DNA from 2 places in the Cerasibacillus sp. genome. Region 2 is predicted to be linked to the other one. Evidence: predicted binding sites of a transcription regulator. Region 2 holds the regulator's gene; the other holds the start of a gene.
What was found. The regulator NrdR, encoded in region 2, represses ribonucleotide reductase genes. The targets are predictions, from matches to a motif close to AACACNATATATNGTGTT.
Positions count from the first base shown of each region.

Region 1: VIG73_RS01485 (anaerobic ribonucleoside triphosphate reductase) is a predicted target of NrdR. The motif match lies at 8,195-8,212, and genes of this name have one in related genera.

Region 1 is NZ_DATBTY010000006.1:39,190-48,986, forward strand. It holds gene VIG73_RS01435 (MoxR family ATPase) at 1-273, shown strand, start outside; gene VIG73_RS01440 (S66 peptidase family protein) at 328-1,359, shown strand; gene VIG73_RS01445 (hypothetical protein) at 1,405-1,653, opposite strand; gene VIG73_RS01450 (DUF3784 domain-containing protein) at 1,749-2,513, opposite strand; gene VIG73_RS01455 (hypothetical protein) at 2,543-2,725, opposite strand; gene VIG73_RS01460 (MotA/TolQ/ExbB proton channel family protein) at 2,881-4,668, shown strand; gene VIG73_RS01465 (OmpA family protein) at 4,658-5,350, shown strand; gene VIG73_RS01470 (DNA alkylation repair protein) at 5,567-6,244, shown strand; gene VIG73_RS01475 (aminoglycoside phosphotransferase family protein) at 6,410-7,306, shown strand; gene VIG73_RS01480 (uridine kinase) at 7,327-7,947, shown strand; gene VIG73_RS01485 (anaerobic ribonucleoside triphosphate reductase) at 8,271-9,797, shown strand, end outside.
Region 2 is NZ_DATBTY010000040.1:33,958-43,754, forward strand. It holds gene VIG73_RS07465 (response regulator transcription factor) at 1-12, shown strand, start outside; gene pnpS (two-component system histidine kinase PnpS) at 9-1,391, shown strand; gene polA (DNA polymerase I) at 1,494-4,127, shown strand; gene mutM (DNA-formamidopyrimidine glycosylase) at 4,140-4,970, shown strand; gene coaE (dephospho-CoA kinase) at 4,992-5,591, shown strand; gene VIG73_RS07490 (glyceraldehyde-3-phosphate dehydrogenase) at 5,984-6,994, shown strand; gene VIG73_RS07495 (cytosolic protein) at 7,168-7,545, shown strand; gene nrdR (transcriptional regulator NrdR) at 7,583-8,047, shown strand; gene VIG73_RS07505 (replication initiation and membrane attachment family protein) at 8,153-9,454, shown strand; gene dnaI (primosomal protein DnaI) at 9,475-9,797, shown strand, end outside.

The DNA.
Region 1 (9,797 bases), on a different contig from region 2:
TTAGATATAGTCCATGAAACACGAACACATTCGGAAATTGAACTTGGAATTAGTCCACGTGGGGTGTTAGCGTTGATGCGGGCGGCACAAGCGAAAGCATTGGTGGAAGAACGTGAGTATATTACCCCACAAGATATTAAAACTTTAGCGTCTTATGTCTTTCCACATCGTCTCATTTTAACGATGGAAGGAGCGATTAAGAAGACAGTAGATGATATTGTGGGACAGATTTTAAATCAAATTCCTGTTCCAGTAGAAAATGTAATGAATTAATTTAAATGAAGAATTTGATCGAGTCCAGAATATGGGGAAAGGAAGAGATAGTCGATGTTAATAAAACCGAAAAAGCTAGAGCGTGGCGATCTTGTTGCAACTGTAAGCCCATCTTGGGGTGGAGCAGGAGAGCCAGAACTGAGATGGCGTTATGAGCAAGGGATTAAACGTTTGCAAGATGTGTTTGGATTAAAAGTTATTGCGATGCCAAATAGTTTAAAAGGAGAAGACTATCTTTATCAACACCCAGAAGCACGAGCTGAAGATTTAATGCAAGCTTTTAAAGATGATAATATTAAAGCGATTATCGCCAATATTGGCGGTAACGAAAGCATTCGTTTACTTCCGTATATTGATTTTGATGTCATTCGTAAACATCCGAAAATATTTATGGGTTACTCAGATGTGACAATTACCCACTTATTTTGCCTAAAAGCCGGTATATCATCCTTTTATGGGCCAGCGATTTTAACTGATTTTGCGGAAAATGTGGAGATGAATCCGTATACGATTGAGATGGTTGAGCGCTTTTTGTTTTCAAGTGATATGGTTGGTGAAATTGCACCAGCTAAACAGTGGACGAGTGAATATTTAGAGTGGGATATTAAGAATAAAGATACACGTCGGACGATGCAGCCGAATCAAGATTATGAATTGCTCCAAGGGGAAGGTGTTGTTCAAGGACATTTAATGGGGGGATGTATTGAGGTGCTTGAATTTGCCAAAGGAACAGCTATCTGGCCAAATCAAGAGATGTGGGACGGAAGCATCTTGTTTTTTGAAACATCGGAAGAGAAACCAGATCCAAGTAACATCACTTATTGGCTTCGTAACTATGCGGCACAAGGCATTTTAGAACGAGCAAAGGGAATGATTTTTGCGAAGCCACAGGGCGAGACTTTTTATGATGAATATAAAGATGTGATTTTAACAGTTATGCGAGAGTATGATTTAGATATGCCAATTTTATATAACTTAAATTTTGGGCACACAGAGCCTAAGTTTATTTTACCTTATGGGGCAAAAGCGGAAATTGATTGTGAACGAGTCTCCTTTTCGATTATCGATCAAGCTGTCACATCGTAGAGAATAAAAAGAAGCAGCACCTTATTGGTAGGTGTTTGCTTCTTTTTATTTTGATTTAAGACTCTTTTGTGCTTCAAACCATTCTCGTAACAGATAGAGTAAACCGAGAAGAAGCAGGAGCAAGAAGACGATCACATGTTGGATAATATCAAAAATAAACAGCCCTGTAAGAATGATCATATAAATAATTGGTACGATAAGTGCAGCAAATGGATTCGGATGTTTTGATAAAAAATATTGAATCGCTAACATAACCGCGATAGCAAGTATGATGAAGTAGTTGCGATCTCCCATAATATCACCTCAATATGTGGAAATTTGCCTCCAAAAGTACATTTAATTTATATGTTACTATTTAATGGGAGATTTGTCATAGATGTTTTTATTGACTATTCATAGGATTCGTTGTTAGCTAGTCGATTTTTTTCTTGAATAAGTAAGTCGTGGAGCACTCTCGTTTCATTCGCATCTTTTCTAGCAATCATCACATAATCATCCTTTGTTTGGATATATAAAACTGGATTAGTTCGTTTCTGAATAAATAATGTACATGTGCCATATGGTTCCACAAGTTGGAAACGTCCCTTTAAAAGATTCGTCGTTGCAAAACCATTCGTTTTCATGATGACTTCAGGGAGTTCATCAAGTAGAGTGATATGCTCGATGTCGTCGATATCCAATTCTAGCCCATACATACCAGTAATCTCAAATATATCTTGATTGACTTTAATTTCATTATCAATATAACCAACAACGAAAATAGCAATGATAAAGCCAAGCGTGACAATGCTAATGATAGCAGTCGTCCAAGTCGCTCTTTTTCTTCTATATGGTACTTCATAACGTTGTATCCATATCATTCCACCTAGTAATACAATAAGAAATATTCCTATCCCAATTTCAAAACCATAAGGGATAGGTAATAAGCCGACGATAAATGTAAGGGTGAAGATCCAAAACGAAATGGTCATTGCTTTGGCCATCGCATTTAAATAACCACTTTTTTGTAAATAGACTTTTTCTTCTTCAGAACGCTTATAAAAGCCACTGATTAAAAAATAATCTTTCTTCTTTACAATTAGATATGTTAGTCCACCGAAAATAATCAGTGTCCAACCCATTGTGATGATATAAATGATTGTACCTGTATCCATAAGAATCACCACCAAAATAGATTCTATTATTACATACGATTGATTTTTACTTTAGTTTCAAAATCGCTCGATCTCATGGAAAAATCGAGCGGCGGCAGGCCGAAATCGAGCGGTAGCAGGTGGAAATCGAGCGGTGACAGGCTGAAATCGAGCGGCGACGGTCCGAAATCGAGCGGTGGCAGGTGGAAATCGAGCATCGATGGGTCAAACACGAGCGCCTCAGCCCTTTTACTCTCGCTAGTCCATACTTCAGAATCACTCTATCACAGTTTAAGTGATACAAACCGATTTCTATACATGATTTGTCCAAGTCTAGAATATGTATTAAAAAGGGCACTTGATTTCTTCATGTATAGGAGGAAAAGGAATGGTACAAGCAATCCTCGAATTATTTGCGAGTAAGGAAAAAGTAGCAGCGATTCTCGTTCATCCCATGATTGAATTTATTTTCTTGACGCTATTTATCGCTTTTATATTAACGGTGACAATTCATCTTGTTTTGTTTTTGAAGATTAATAGAATAAGGAAGTATTTAAAAGAAACAAACCGTGTGGATATCGAGCCGTTGCAAACTTTTAAAGAACAATTCGATTTAAGACAAAAAGAAGAAGCATTGAACGTAGAGACATTTGTGCAAGAGAAATTTTCTAGTTGGCGGATGTTTCGTGTCCCAGTGATTGCTGCTATGAAGCTCATTCAAATGATGGTATCGGTGTTTATTTTACTCGGTGTGTTAGGGACATTTATCGGTTTAACGATTTCTTTAAGTGGTATGAATATGAGTGGAGACTTTCTCATTGAAAATGTCGTTGGCGTGTTATCTGGTATTGATGTCGCTTTTTACACAAGTATTGTTGGGATGACTTTTTCACTTTTTACGACAATCCTTCGTAGAGTCCTAAATACAGAATATATGATGACAGATTTAATGCTTATGGTAGAGTCTCACTTTGAAGGTGACGAACAACATGGCATGAATCGTTTAATAGAAGTATCTGAAGCCATTCACCAATCCCTTCATGAAGTAGTTAAATCTTTTGTCGGATTTAGAGAATACACAACTGGATTACAGCAGTCTGCAAAAGATTTAGCGGCTTTTGATGACGGACTTTCAAGTAATTTACGAGATTTTCAAACGTTGTTTCAACAGATGAAGGCGGTGACAGATGGATTTGCGGACGGTACAACGGCGTTAAATGAAAATTTTTCTACATTATTTGCTTATTTTAAAAAAGCGGATCAACGGAATGAACGGGTAGCGAATATTATCGAACAAATATTTGAAAAAGCACAAGAAACATCGTCTGCACAAATGCAAACCTTGAAGCATATGGAGGTTACCTCAGAAGAATTAAAAAACTTTGTCACATCAGTCGTGGAAGAGCAGCAGCAAGTTCGTCAAACTTTTGAACAAGTTGTTAAGGAGCAACAACAAATGGTAGCTGTGATTGCGGAGCATCGTGAAGAGTTAAAGAAAATCTTTGGTCATCAGGTCAGTGAAAAATTAGGCAATCTATCTAATGATTTAAAAAATCTGCGCCATGGTTTTGAACATGTAGGGGATGGTGTCAGTAAATTACCTCAATACTTAGAAATGACGAACCGAACACAAGAAGAAGCTAGCCATATTTTATCAGAGAGAATGCGTAAATTGGCAGAATTTAGTACAAAGTTTAATCAGCATTTAGACAACCATGCTAACCAGTCAGTGACATTTGAAAAACATATGTTAAAGGCTTCTGAAACCTTCGAGCAACTTGGAACGAAAAACGAACAGCTTATTCAAGAAATAAACGCAACTGTTTCGCAAATCAATCAATCATTCCAGCATCGAGAAAGGGAACTGGATAGAAGTGTAGATGTGTTAAAAGATGCTCTTATAAAACATGTTGATAGTTTAGAAGGACAACTAAATCATCGCCTGCATGATGTCGTGCACCAGTTTGGTGATGCAATGAGTCGAACGAGCGAAGGTATGAAGCGAGAATTAGTAGATATTCGTCGGATGACGGAAGAGATGCAACGGAACTATTTCCGTTCTATTCAGCAGCTATTGCAAGAGATTGGTCGCGAGTTTCAATCCTATAATCGAGGAGTTCAGACAACCAGCCAACAAAATGCCACTCATATAGGGATGGATAGAAATGAATTCTAAATATCAACGCTTGTTTAAGGGAGAGCAGGAAGAAGGACAATTTTGGCCATCTTTTACTGATTTATTAACGACGATTCTACTCTGTTTTATGTTATTTTTTATTGTGATGATGGTGATTAAATCATATCAAATTAAAGAAATGAAAAAAACATTAGACCAAATTATGGGCGTGCGTACACAAATAGTTCATGACTTGAAGGAAGCATTTACTGATTCAGAGCATGGAATCGAGGTAGATGAAAAGACAGGAGCAATTATTTTTAATACAGAAATATTATTCGCTTATGATGAAGCGGAACTCCATCCGGATTCTTATGGACTATTAGATGACTTCATCCCACAGTATTTAGATATCTTATTAAAAAATAACTATGAAGACTATATTGCAGAAGTGATTATCGAAGGTCATACAGATATGGACGGGTCGTACTTATATAATTTAGAGCTTGCTCAGAAGCGTGCGTATCGTGTTGCAGAATATATTTTAGGTGAAAAATTCCCAAATCGTGGTCTACAAGCACAACTTGAGAAAAAATTGACTGTCAATAGTAAATCATATGCTGACTCACGTACTAATAAAAAGGGAAAATATAGTGCTCAGGAATCAAGGAGAGTGGAATTTAAATTTCGCTTAAAAGATGAAGAGATTTTAAATAAGACGAGAGAACTGTTAGGAAATTAAGCTAATGAGGATTTTGTTTTTGACTATGTTAGGTTTGTTTTAGCTCGTCATTCAGCTAAACTGTGCTAGTTTCATAACTCATTGCCGGATATGGTATAGTTGAATTAACATTCTATCATTTATGCCGTTTTCTAATCGATTCTTTATGGAAATCTATTTATGATGAATCACATAAATAGTAATAGGATGAAATGAAAAAGTGTTTGGGGTGTTAACATGTCAAAACAATCCATAGCATCATTACATACGGTATTTGAAGCGAATAGAAATGAAGAAAATGCTATCCATATGGAAAAATATATGAGAAATCAATTTCCTTTTATCGGATTAAAGGCAAAGGAAAGAAGAGATTTATCTAAACCCTTTCTCCGAGAAGTCGATTACGATAGTGAGCATGTCAGCGAAATGATTCGTACATTATGGGAGATGCCAGAACGGGAGTACCAATATGTTGCTGTTGATTATTTAGTAAAGCATAAAAAGCGGTTAACAGATCACCACATCGAATTACTAGAATATATGATTACGACCAAATCATGGTGGGACACAGTTGATGCGATAGCAAGTCATTTAGTAGGCAATGTTTTTCAGACGTATCCACAGCTTATATTAGAAAAAGGTGATGAATGGCTTTCTTCCAATCATTTGTGGTTGCAACGAACGATGATTCTCTTTCAATTAAAATATAAAGATCAAACGGATGAAAAGCGTTTATATTCGATTATTAATCGCTTAAAACAGATCGATGAATTTTTTATTCAAAAGGCGATTGGCTGGGCTTTAAGGGAGTATTCCAAGACAAACCCAACATCAGTAGCTGAATTTATTGAAAAACAATCGCTTTCTAAGTTAGCGATACGTGAAGGGTCGAAGTATTTGGAGCGAAAAAAGTGATTGGAAATAAGTATACTTTCTTTAAAAAAATCAGTCGAATACTGGTTTTTTTTATGATAAAAGATAGTAACTGTCTTCCATTATAAAAAACTTTTGCTAAGATATTAATATAAATAAAATTCTTAATAAAATGATATATCATTAAGAATATAAAGGAGGGCTATAATGAAGCCGGAATATTTACAACAGATACCAATTGCTCAAAAGGGAGGCCAGATTAAAGAGTTAACGAAAGGCTTTTCATCTGATAAAAAATATGTCATTGATGACCAGTACTTATTAAGATTGTTCCCGAAAAAAGATAAACAAGAACGCCAAATTGAGTATGACACGATTTCGCGATTAAATGAGCTATCGGCTTATGTTCCGAAAACGTTCGAATTCGGCACACTAGACTCGGCTGATATGTCGTATATGATTCTATCGTATTTACCTGGTCAAGATGGAGAGGTAGCTTTAAAAGATATAACGCAAATTGAACAATATGATGCAGGTTTTCTTGCAGGGAAAGAACTGAAAAAATTGCATCATTTAAATGCTCCTGAGGGTACACCAAATTGGTACAATCATAAAAAGCATAAGAGTGACAGTTATTTAAAGCGTTTAAAAAATGTTCCTCTTGATGAGCATATTAAATCACTTCTTAAAAATTATATACGTTTACATGAACATTTATTGATAGAAAGACCAAATACGTTCCAACACGATGATTTTCATCCGGCTAATTTACTGATTCACGAGCGAACATTGTCTGGTATTATTGATTTTCAACGGATGGATTGGGGAGATCCTATTCATGATTTAACGAAATTAGGCTTTTTCTCTGTCAAGGCAAGTGTTCCGTTTACGATTGGGATTGTAGACGGTTATCATGATGACATAGGTGGTGTCACAGATTCGTTTTGGGAGTTGTACACACTCTATAGTGCGATGCATATCGTGTCAGCACTCGTATGGGGGGGCCCATTAGGAATTTATGAAAAAATGCTACGATATTCACTCGATGTTATAGTAGATCATGATGAATTTTCCCAGCTTGTACCTAAATGGTATATAGACTAGTCTAAAATGGTTGTGTTGATATGGAAAATATAATCAGAAATATTCAACAACGACAGGCCAATAAAACGTTTATCATCGGAATCGATGGCCTTGGTGGAGCTGGTAAAACGACTTATGCCCAAAAGCTAGAAGATGCTCTGAAGTTAGCAGACATGAAAGTCGCTTTGCTTCATATGGATGATTTTATCCATAAAAGATCCGTTCGATATAATAAAAACAAAGCAGAATGGGATTGTTATTACAACATTCAATGGCGATATGATTATGTCTTAGAAAATATATTCATCCCCATTCACAAAGGAAAAGAAATACATCATATGATTGAATCTTATGATAAAACTCAAGACGTTTATCATCAACGACGACTCGATATAGATGCAGATACCATTCTAATGATAGAGGGTGTTTTCATCCAACGACCTTTGTTAAGAAATTATTTTGATTATGTTATTTATTTAGATGTTCCGAAAGATAAAAGATTGTCTCGCGTGCTTAATAGAGATACATATATAGGAAACCGAGATATGATTTTGAAAAAATATATAAATCGTTATTTTCCTGCAGAGGATAAATATGTGACTGAAATTCACCCGATTGAACAAGCTGATTATCTTGTCAAATATAATGAGGAAATTGAATGATTTACATCTAATAAACCGAAATGATAGTTTTTTTATATCTTTTTAATGTGCAATAGATTTTGTTAAAAAAGTCACGGAATTTGAGTTGGTATTTATCGTATATAAAAGATATCTTATCCTCGAAAATCTCAAGTGAAAACATGCCAGATAAAGCGGTTATACCATTCGAAAATTTAAAAAATATTTCCCTAAGACTTTCAAAAATCATTCACATTAAACAGTCTCTCTCTATGTTATGATTATTTACGACACCATATGTAGTGTATAATTATTAAATGAATACTATATATGGCAAAAAAGCGTGAGGCATAGGGGGAAATGAAATGGTTTTGCTTAAAGAAGAACATGATGTGGAAGCACGCTTAATGGACACTTTCTCACAAATTGTAGAGGTGAAAAATCGTAATCTACTACAAGAAAATGCGAATGTTGATGGGCAGTCGCCGATGGGGCAAATGGGAAAATTTGCTTCAGAAAGTGGGAAGTTTTATGGAATGGAAAAACTACTCCAACCAAGTGTGAAGCGTGCGATTGAGGAAAATTATCTTCATCCGCATGATTTCGATTTTTATCCAACAGGAACGACAACTTGTTGTCAAATTCCGTTAGGGGAACTACTTAAAAATGGATTTAATACAGGTCATGGGCATATGCGAGAACCGTCTTCGATTACAAGTGCGCTTGCATTAGCGTCTATCATTTTTCAGGCGAATCAAAATATGCAACATGGTGGTCAGAGTTTTCCAATGTTTGATTTTGATTTGGCTCCGTATGTACGTAAAACATATGAAAAGCATTTAATAAAGTTAAAGTCATATCCAACATCGTGGGTAGAGGAAGAAGTTAAAGAACACGCCTGGATTGAAACAGAGCGTGATGTCTATCAAGCATGTGAAGCATTTATTCATAATAGTAATAGCATGCATTCTAGAGGTGGAGGACAAGTTCCGTTTGTGTCAATTAACTACGGAACGGATACGTCTAAGGAAGGTCGGCTTCTCGTTAAAAATCTGTTATTAGCAACACAAGCAGGGTTAGGTAAAGGGGAAACACCGATTTTTCCGATTCAAATTTTTAAGATGAAAAAAGGAATCAACTTTCATGAAGGTGATCCGAATTATGATTTATATCAATTAGCACTCGAAACGACTGCTAAGCGATTATTTCCAAATTTCAGCTTTATTGATTCTACCTTTAATGCTCAGTACTATGATGGGACACCGGAATCAGAAGTATCATATATGGGATGCCGTACACGTGTTATGTCTAATATTCATGGTGATGAAAATAGTATTCGTCGTGGTAATTTATCGTTTACATCCATTAATCTCGTCAAAATTGCCTTATCGACGAAAACAGTTGAAAAATTTATGGAGAAGCTACATAACTATATTGATATTGCTATTCTCCAGTTACTCGAACGATTCCGTTTTCAGGCAAGAAAGAAAGCCAAGCATTTCTCCTTTCTATATAGACAACATGTTTGGAAAGATAGTGAAAAACTTCAAGATGAGGATACACTTGAAGAAGTGTTAAAACATGGGACATTAAGTATAGGTTTTATCGGTTTGGCAGAAGCGCTTGTAGCTTTAACGGGTAAACACCATGGTGAAAGTGAAGCTGCATATGAACTAGGATATCGTATTGTAAAACAACTGCGTGAACGGATGGACGAGGCAACTCAGCAATATCAATTAAATTTCACACTTATTGCAACACCTGCTGAAGGATTGTCAGGCAAGTTTACGAAGCGTGATCAGCAAGACTTCGGAAAAATTCCGGGTGTGACAGAGCGAGATTATTATACGAATTCTTTCCATGTTCCTGTATACTACCCAATCAAAGCAATT
Region 2 (9,797 bases):
CCTTTAAAATGAATGAGTCTTTTTCTAAACTGAAATTTGCATATGCTTTTGCTATCTTGATTATAATGGCGATAGTAGGAGCTGTATTAAGCTTAATTGTCGAAGATTATATTATTCTTATTTCAGTTCTAGGTATATTATATATTTTGTTATTGATCATCTTATTAAACGCGTTTCATAAATATATTAAACCAATTCAAGTCGCCTCTAAGACGATGGGAGAATTATTAAAAGGAAATTATCGAGCACGTGTCCATCATCCGTTCAATGGCAGTATCGGTGACTTAAGTCGGCAAATTAATGAATTGGCTCGTAATTTAAGTGAACTTTCCATTAATGAACAGATGCAAGCAGATCAACTTAAAACAGTCATTGACAATACAGAAAGTGGTCTCGTGTTGCTTGATGAGAAAGGTTATATTCATCTCGTTAACCGTAAATTTTTATCTATGTTTGGTGGTCAACAGCGTGATTATGTCGGCTATCTGTACTATGATGTGATGCGGCAAACAGCGATTCATCGTACCGTCCAAGAAACTTTCCTATACGAAAAGAACGTTAAGAAATCAATCACCCTTGATAAGGATACACGCCATATGTATATTGAAGTAGTAGGTGCTCCAATTTTTACTGAGCGCAAACTTCTTAAGGGAGCTGTATTAGCCTTTTATGATATTACCGATTTTAAAAACGTTGAAGTCATGCGTAAAGATTTTGTCGCTAATGTTTCACATGAATTAAAAACGCCTATTACATCGATCACAGGTTTTGCTGAGACATTGCTTGATGAAGGTTTAAGTAATCCAGAAATTAATCGCCAATTTACAGAGATTATTTATAACGAAAGTAATCGACTTCAAGTTTTAATAAATGATTTGTTAACATTATCTAAATTAGAACAAGAGGGTTTCACCTTATCCTATTCAGATATCCATTTAATAACGATTGTTAATGAAGTCCTGCCTGCGTTTAAACAAAAAATCGCGGAAAAGGATATTTCAGTTGATACGTCTATTTCTGATTCGATTCATTTTATAGCAGATCAAGAAAAGTTAAAACAAATCTTGATAAATTTATTAGCTAATGCGATTAATTACACACCAGAACAAGGAAAAATCAAGATACAAGCAGTCGAAAGCGAAGATGATGTCCATATTATGATTAGTGACACTGGTATAGGCATTCCGCAAGATGTGACCCCGCGGATATTTGAACGTTTCTTCCGGGTAGATAAGGCGAGAAGTCGAGATACAGGAGGAACAGGGCTAGGGCTTGCGATTGTCAAACATATCTCTGAACTTCATGGTGGACATGTGACTGTAGAAAGTGAACTGAATAAAGGATCGACATTTACAGTTGTTTTACCGAAGAACTTAGATAAAGTGAAGTGATCTAGCAGTGTAGATCACTTCACTATTTTTGTATGTGTCATTTTCCCGTTCTCGTAAATCATGATAAACTAGATGAAGAAGTATTAACGAGGAGGAAAACAGATGAAGAATAAACTCGTTTTAGTTGATGGTAATAGCATTATTTATCGTGCGTTCTTTGCTTTACCATTATTGAATAATGATAAAGGTGTTTATACGAACGCGGTCTATGGTTTTACGACAATGTTATTACGTATATTAGAAGAAGAAAAGCCAACACATATGCTCGTTGCATTTGATGCTGGAAAGACAACCTTCCGTCATAAAACATATAAAGACTATAAAGGTGGCCGCCAGAAAACTCCACCCGAGCTTTCTGAGCAATTCCCCCTTGTTAGAGAACTGCTTGACGCCTTTCAAATTAAGCATTACGAACTTGAACAATATGAAGCAGACGATATTATTGGTACATTAGCTAAGAGGGTTGAAGAAAAGGACTGGGAAATTAAGATTTATTCTGGTGATAAAGACCTTCTTCAACTTGTCGATGGACATATAACAATGGCAATGACCCGTAAAGGGATCAGTGAGATTGAAACATTTACACCACAATATTTGAAGGAAAAATTAGAACTGTCACCTGACCAAATCATTGATTTAAAAGCGTTGATGGGGGATAACTCAGATAATATCCCTGGTGTACCAGGTGTTGGAGAAAAAACGGCGACTAAATTACTAAAACAATATGACACATTAGAAAATGTATACGCTCATCTAGATGAACTTCGTGGTAAAAAATTAAAAGAGAATCTCACAAATTATAAAGAAGATGCTTTTATGAGTAAGGAACTCGTTACAATAAATTGCTTGTCACCTGTCGAGGTGTCTACGAAAGACATCACATATTCTGGTCATGATACAACTGAAGTGATACGTATATTTAAAGATTTAGGCTTCCAATCTTTATTAAATCGCATGGATGGAGGCGCTTCTGTAGAAGACGAAACCGAGTTGAAGGATATCACTTTTACGATGTTGGATGAAGTGTCTTCAGATATATTTACTGGAAAAGACGCCCTTTTCCTAGAAATCTTAGAGGATAACTATCATCTAGAACCGATTATTGGGATTGGGATAGCGAATAATAAAGGTGTTTATATCCTATCGATTGAAACAGCCCTTAAATCTTCATTATTTAAAGAATGGATAGAAGATGAAACGAAGGAAAAGATTGTTTTCGACACGAAGAAATCGGTCGTTTTATTCTTACGAGAAGGTCTACAGCTGAGAGGTATTACATTTGATATGTTACTCGCTTCCTACTTACTTAACCCAGCTGAGAGCCATGACACAATCCCAGAAATCGCTCATGATATGAACCTGCGACATGTGAAATATGATACCGAAATATACGGTAAAGGAAAGAGTAAGAAGATACCTAAGACAGATGTACTACAGGATCATATTGCTCGCAAAACTCAGTTATTGTATGAGTTAAAAGATGAAATTGCTAACAAGCTACAGGAGAACGAACAATATCAGCTCTTATTTGATTTAGAGATGCCTCTTGCTCATATTTTAGCCGAAATGGAACATACGGGTGTTAAAGTTGATGTGTCCCGCTTAGAAAAAATGGGAACTGAACTAAAAGAACGATTGGACACGATTGAACGCGAAGTCATTGAGTTAGCAGGTGAATCATTTAATCTTAACTCGCCGAAACAACTCGGTGTCATTTTATTTGAGAAACTAGGTCTACCTGTCATTAAAAAAACGAAAACAGGCTATTCAACCGCAATCGATGTGTTAGAAAAGCTATATGACAAGCATGAGATTATTCCTAAAATTGTACTCTATCGTCAATTAGGCAAACTACAATCGACATATATTGAAGGTTTGTTAAAGGTTGTCCATCCGGATACTGAAAAAATCCATACCCGATTTAATCAAGCCTTAACACAAACAGGACGGTTAAGTTCGATTGATCCAAACTTACAGAACATCCCTATTCGCCTTGAGGAAGGTCGAAAAATTCGTCAAGCCTTCGTCACTTCTGAAGAAGATTGGGTGATTTTCTCTGCTGACTATTCACAAATCGAATTGCGGGTGCTTGCTCATATTGCAAATGACGAGAAGTTAATCGCAGCTTTTAAAGATAATATGGATATTCATACGCAAACAGCGATGGATGTGTTTCATGTAGATAAAGAAAATGTCACACCAGATATGCGTCGTCAAGCTAAAGCTGTCAATTTCGGTATTGTTTACGGGATTAGTGATTATGGCTTATCACAGAATTTAGGGATTACGCGAAAAGAAGCTAAACAATTTATTGATACGTATTTTAAGATTTATCCAGGCGTCAAACAATATATGGATGACATTGTTCAAGAAGCAAAACATAGAGGCTATGTGACGACAATTATGCATAGACGTCGCTATTTACCTGATATTACGAGCCGTAACTTCAATTTAAGAAGTTTTGCCGAACGAACAGCGATGAATACGCCAATCCAAGGAAGTGCGGCAGATATTATTAAAAAAGCGATGATCGACTTAAATGAACAATTAGAGAAAAACAAGATGAAAGCTCGACTTTTATTACAAGTGCATGATGAATTGATTTTAGAAGTACCAGAAGAAGAAATTGATCAGCTCATCGAAATTGTTACATCGTGTATGGAGAACGCTGTATCTCTAAAAGTTCCGTTAAAGGTTGATTATTCATACGGAAAAAGTTGGTTTGATGCTAAGTAAGGGGAATGATTTATGCCGGAATTACCAGAAGTTGAAACGATAAAAAATACACTGAAACGATTTGTTATTAATAAAACGATTGAAAAGGTCTCAGTTTATTGGCCAAACATCATTAAGTTACCAGATGATATCGAGCAATTCAAATTTCTATTACAAAAACAGATGATTAATGATGTTCATCGAAAAGGGAAATTCCTATTGTTTGAATTAGATGACTATATATTAGTTTCTCATTTAAGAATGGAAGGAAAATACCATGTCTTTCAAAAAACTGAACCGATAAAGAAACATACACATGTTGTTTTTTCTTTTACGAATGGACAAGAACTAAGATATAACGATGTACGCAAGTTTGGCACGATGCATTTAATTCCAAAAGGTCAGGAATTCAAGCGAAAGCCACTTAATCAGCTTGGACCAGATCCATTTGATGAGCAGTTTACATTCGCATATTTTTATGAAAAATTACAGAAGACGTCTCGCTTCATTAAAGCAGCTTTACTTGATCAAACAATCGTTGCAGGACTCGGAAACATATATGTAGACGAAACATTGTTTAAAGCACGTGTACATCCTATGAAGCGAGCACATCAGTTAACAGCAGATGAAATAAAACGTATTCAACAAGCTGCAATTGCTGTATTAAAAGAGGCCATTAAATTAGGAGGAACAACAGTCCGTTCCTATGTTAATAGCCAGGGTGATATGGGCATGTTTCAACAACGTTTATTTGTCTATGGTAAAGAAGGTCAGGCATGTCATACGTGTGGAACAGAGATAGAGAAGATGAAAGTAGCAGGTCGAGGCACACATATTTGTCCGATTTGTCAAAAACAAGACTAGAATAAGAAGAGGAAGGATACGATGACTTGTGTAATTGGGTTGACAGGAAGTATTGCCAGTGGAAAAAGCACCGTTTCTTTAATGTTCGATGATTTTAACATTCCTGTTATTGATGCAGATAAATTAGCTCGTGAAGTTGTGCTACCAGGTGAACCCGCTTATAACGAGATTATTGAAACATTCGGGGAAGACATGTTACGTAAAGACCGTTCGATTGATCGAAAGAAGTTAGGTGAAGTGGTTTTTGCCGATAAAGAAAAACTTGAGAAACTCAACAAAATCGTTCACCCAGCGATTCGGCAGCGCATGTTAGAAAAAAGAGATGCCTACATTGAAGCAAAGGAAAAATGTGTTGTACTCGATATACCGTTGTTATTTGAAAATAAGTTACAACATTTAGTCGACCGTACTGTTCTAGTTTATGTTGATGAATCCGTTCAATTAGAACGTTTAATGAAACGTGATAATTTTACAGAAATAGAAGCGAAACAGCGAATCAATTCACAGCTTCCTTTAAAAGAAAAAGCGAGATTAGCGGATGCAATCATTAATAATAACGGTTCAAAGCATGAATCATTTATTCAGCTTGAACAACTTCTAACGGAATGGGAAATTATTTAAATGTGGCTGGGACAAAACCCAGTTAAATAGAAAAGGAGTTCAGTTAATAATAAAACTGGACTCTTAATTTTTATTAAAAGCTCTTTTCTATATTTAGAGTGGTGTTTCCTTTCACCTCAAACAGTTGCTTTCCGCAGGCAGGATTTAAGCTCCTGTAGCTCCTCTGTCGAGTCGCTACAGGAATCTTCGGTCTCGTGCTGTTCCATCGTGGCTCGCAGACTGCCAGCGGAAAGCGGAGTGTAAGTCAATTACGATGGAATACGCTCAGTTTTTTTAACATAAAGGAAGCCTTTACAAAATTATCATATAAACAGTCACATTTTTAAATGTAATATGTTATACTATTAATGGTTTTTAACAAATAAAGTATGACATATACAGGAGGAATATAAATGAAAAAGATCCGTATTGCGATAAATGGCTTCGGTCGCATCGGGCGTATGGTTTTCCGACAAGCAATGAAAGATAATCAACTAGAAGTTGTTGCAGTGAATGCAAGCTATCCAGCAGAAACATTAGCACACTTAGTGAAGTATGATAGTGTCCATGGTGCTTTTGATGGTGATGTAAAAGCTACTGATGATGGTTTAGAAGTAGATGGTCAAGCTATTAAACTCGTTAGCTCTAGAAACCCAGAAGAATTACCATGGGAAGAATTTCAAATAGATGTCGTTGTTGAAGCGACAGGCGCATTTAGAACAAAAGAATCTGCGGGTCTACATTTAAAAGCAGGTGCGAAAAAAGTCGTTATTACAGCACCAGGAAAAGAAGTTGACCGAACAATTGTCATGGGTGTTAACCATGAAACATATGAAGAGACAGATACAGTTATCTCTAATGCATCATGTACAACAAACTGTTTAGCACCAGTTGTAAAAGTACTTGATGACCATTTCAAAATTAAAAATGGACTCATGACAACTGTCCATGCCTTTACAAACGATCAGAAAAATTTAGATAACCCACATAAAGATTTACGCCGTGCAAGAGGTTGTACACAATCAATTATTCCAACGTCAACAGGTGCTGCAAAAGCACTAGGCGAAGTATTACCACACTTAAATGGTAAACTTCATGGAATGGCATTACGTGTTCCAACTCCGAATGTTTCATTAGTTGACTTAGTCGTTGATGTAGAAAGGTCTGTAACGGTCGAAGAGATTAACAATGCCTTTAAACAAGCAGCAAAAGAACAATTAAAAGGTATAATTGAATATACAGAAGAACCACTTGTTTCCATTGACTTCACCACAACTGAATCATCGGCTATTGTTGATGGCCTCTCAACAATGGTGATGGACGAACATAAAGTAAAAGTATTAGCATGGTATGATAATGAGTGGGGCTACTCAAGCCGTGTTGTTGATTTAACAAAATATGTTGGTCAGTCATTAGTGAAATAATATATATAACCTTAAATACAAAAAGAGTTGTTCGATTATTGTCGGACAACTCTTTTTACACTTCATATCAATTATAAAACAAAATAGCTCCGGATTCTTTATTGAAACTGAAAAACATGTTAGAATGGGTAGAGTATCAGTAATTTTTTGATAGAAATTATGGTGAGTTTAAGATGTCTTTAAAAAAAATCTTTTCAAAGCATTCCGAAACACATGATCAACATAAGAATAAAGAACTTAAAACACGATACTATAAAACAACATCAAAAGAGGCTTTAAACATTCTAAAAAATATATGTCAACAAACATTGCAAGCGACCATTCATGCCATTTCAGAAGAACGTGGAGAGTTAAGTATATCCATTATAAACGAAGGAAAGAAGGCATTTGTGGTTGCTTCAGTTGTCATGGTCCAACCTTACCAAACGGCAATTGATTTTACTGTTACAACAGAGACTGCCTTTCCTTTTGACTTTGGATACAGTACAAAGGTAATAAAGTCACTTTATGATGCACTAGATCAAAGACTACCGTTATTAGAAACGAATTAGAACATAACGAAATTTTATGCAATTGGGAGCGAACAAAATGAGATGTCCAACATGCCAAAACAAAAATTCTAAAGTCCTGGATTCACGTCCAATTGAAGATGGACGTTCTATTCGTCGTAGAAGAGAATGCGATTCGTGTGGCTATCGTTTTACAACATTTGAACGAACGGAAAAAGTTCCCCTAATGGTTGTAAAAAAAGATGGCGCACGCCAGGAATTTAGCCGAGAAAAGCTTACCCGTGGAATCATGAAAGCTTGTGAAAAACGCCCAGTATCAGCTGAGACAATCGAGGACATGGTTCATCAAATAGAAAAAGAGCTCCGTAATAAAAATACGGCTGAAGTAGATAGTAAAGAAATTGGTGAAAAAGTGATGGAACAACTTGCGCAAGTCGATGAAGTAGCTTATGTTCGATTTGCGTCCGTTTATCGCCAATTTAAAGATATTACCGTGTTTATGAACGAGTTGAAAGAATTAATTGATGCTGATAAAAAGAAATAAATCAATATATATCATGTACATCAGGAAAGGGTTATGAAAATGAACTTCATTGGGAAGATTTTACCAAACGACGGATATAAGGTTACTGTCAGGGGTCATTTACCTGTGGATTACGCCATTTCATTAACCCATTTATATCAACCATTAATCGGGATTCACGCTGTGATGTTATATCAGACGCTTCTTCATGATGTCTCAATTTTTCCAAAGAAAGAATTTAAAACGCATCATCAGCTCATGAGTTGTATGGGGCTTCCATTAGATGAAATCTATCAAGCACGATTAAAATTAGAAGCAATCGGTTTAATGAACACTTACGAAATAGATGATGAATCATATACAGTTTTAAGCTATGACCTTATTGGACCATTTTCTCCAAAGCAATTTTTCCAAGATGCGATGCTCTCACAGCTCTTATATCATCAAATTGGAAAATATCGTTTTGATCAATTACAGGCACATTTTGTTAAGGAAGAAACAATGCATGGGAAGAAGATAACCGCTTCATTTGAAACCGTGTTTAAAACATTACGTGTCACTAATAGCCCGATTCAGCCCAAACAACCTGTTGCTAAAAAACAGCTCGGCCCAAATGTTCAAGAGATAGACTTTAATTGGCTTGCACATGTTTTGAAGAAACAGATGATACCAGCTGAACGTGTATTAACGAAAACGAATCAACGTATCATCAGCCAAATGAAAATATTGTACGACCTAGCGAATCATGAAATTGAAAAATGTGTTCTATGGGCAATAACGGAGGACCATACATTAAATGTTGAAGAATTTAAACAGGCCTGCCATGATGCATTTACAATGAATAAAAAGCATCAAACGGTTGAACTAGTCGCCCAAGATAAAGGTGGCGTGGACAGTCATCAGAAGCAGTCACAACTAAGGGAACCGAAAACGAAAGAAGAAAAACTCGTCCAAATCTTAGAAACGATTTCTCCACAACAATTATTAGCCGATTTATCTAGTGGCAATCAAGCTTCCGAACAAGATTTGACCTTAGTTCGTGACATTATGTTGTCACAGGGATTACCGTCTCCAGTTATGAACGTATTAATCCATTACGTTTTATTACAATCAGATATGCGACTGTCGAGAAAATATATGGAGACAATTGCTAGTCATTGGTCACGTGCCAATTTAAAAACGGCTAAAGAAGCGATGGCATTCGCTAAAAAACAACAAAACCAATTTGAAAAACGCCGTACGAACCAACCCACTCAATCGTATTATAAACAGCAAAAGTCGGCAGATGTCATACCTGACTGGTTTAAGAAAAGACAAAAAAACCAAGAAACAAAACAGCCGTCGACTGGACCTGTTATCGATGTTCAAAAGGAAAAAGAAAAAATGGCAGCCTTTATTAAACAGCATGCCATGAATCAACATAAATAAAACAAGCAAGGGGGGAGACCATGGAACCTGTCCAAGCAACTTTAAAAAAATGGCTGAAAACGAATAAAAATTTCAAAGAACTTTACTCAAAGCTTAAACAAGACGTGTTAAATGACTCAGACATTGAGGCATTTTTAATCAATCATCCTGAGTTGACATCTAACGATATCGAGAGAAATTTGATGAAATTATATGAATATCGTAGTCAGTCTAAGAACTGTCGAAACTGTCGTTCTCTCAATGGATGTCGTAACATGATACAAGGCTATTCGCCTGTATTAGAAGTAGTAGAACGTGACATTCATCTTTCTTATAAAAAATGTCAGTACCGAATAAATGATGA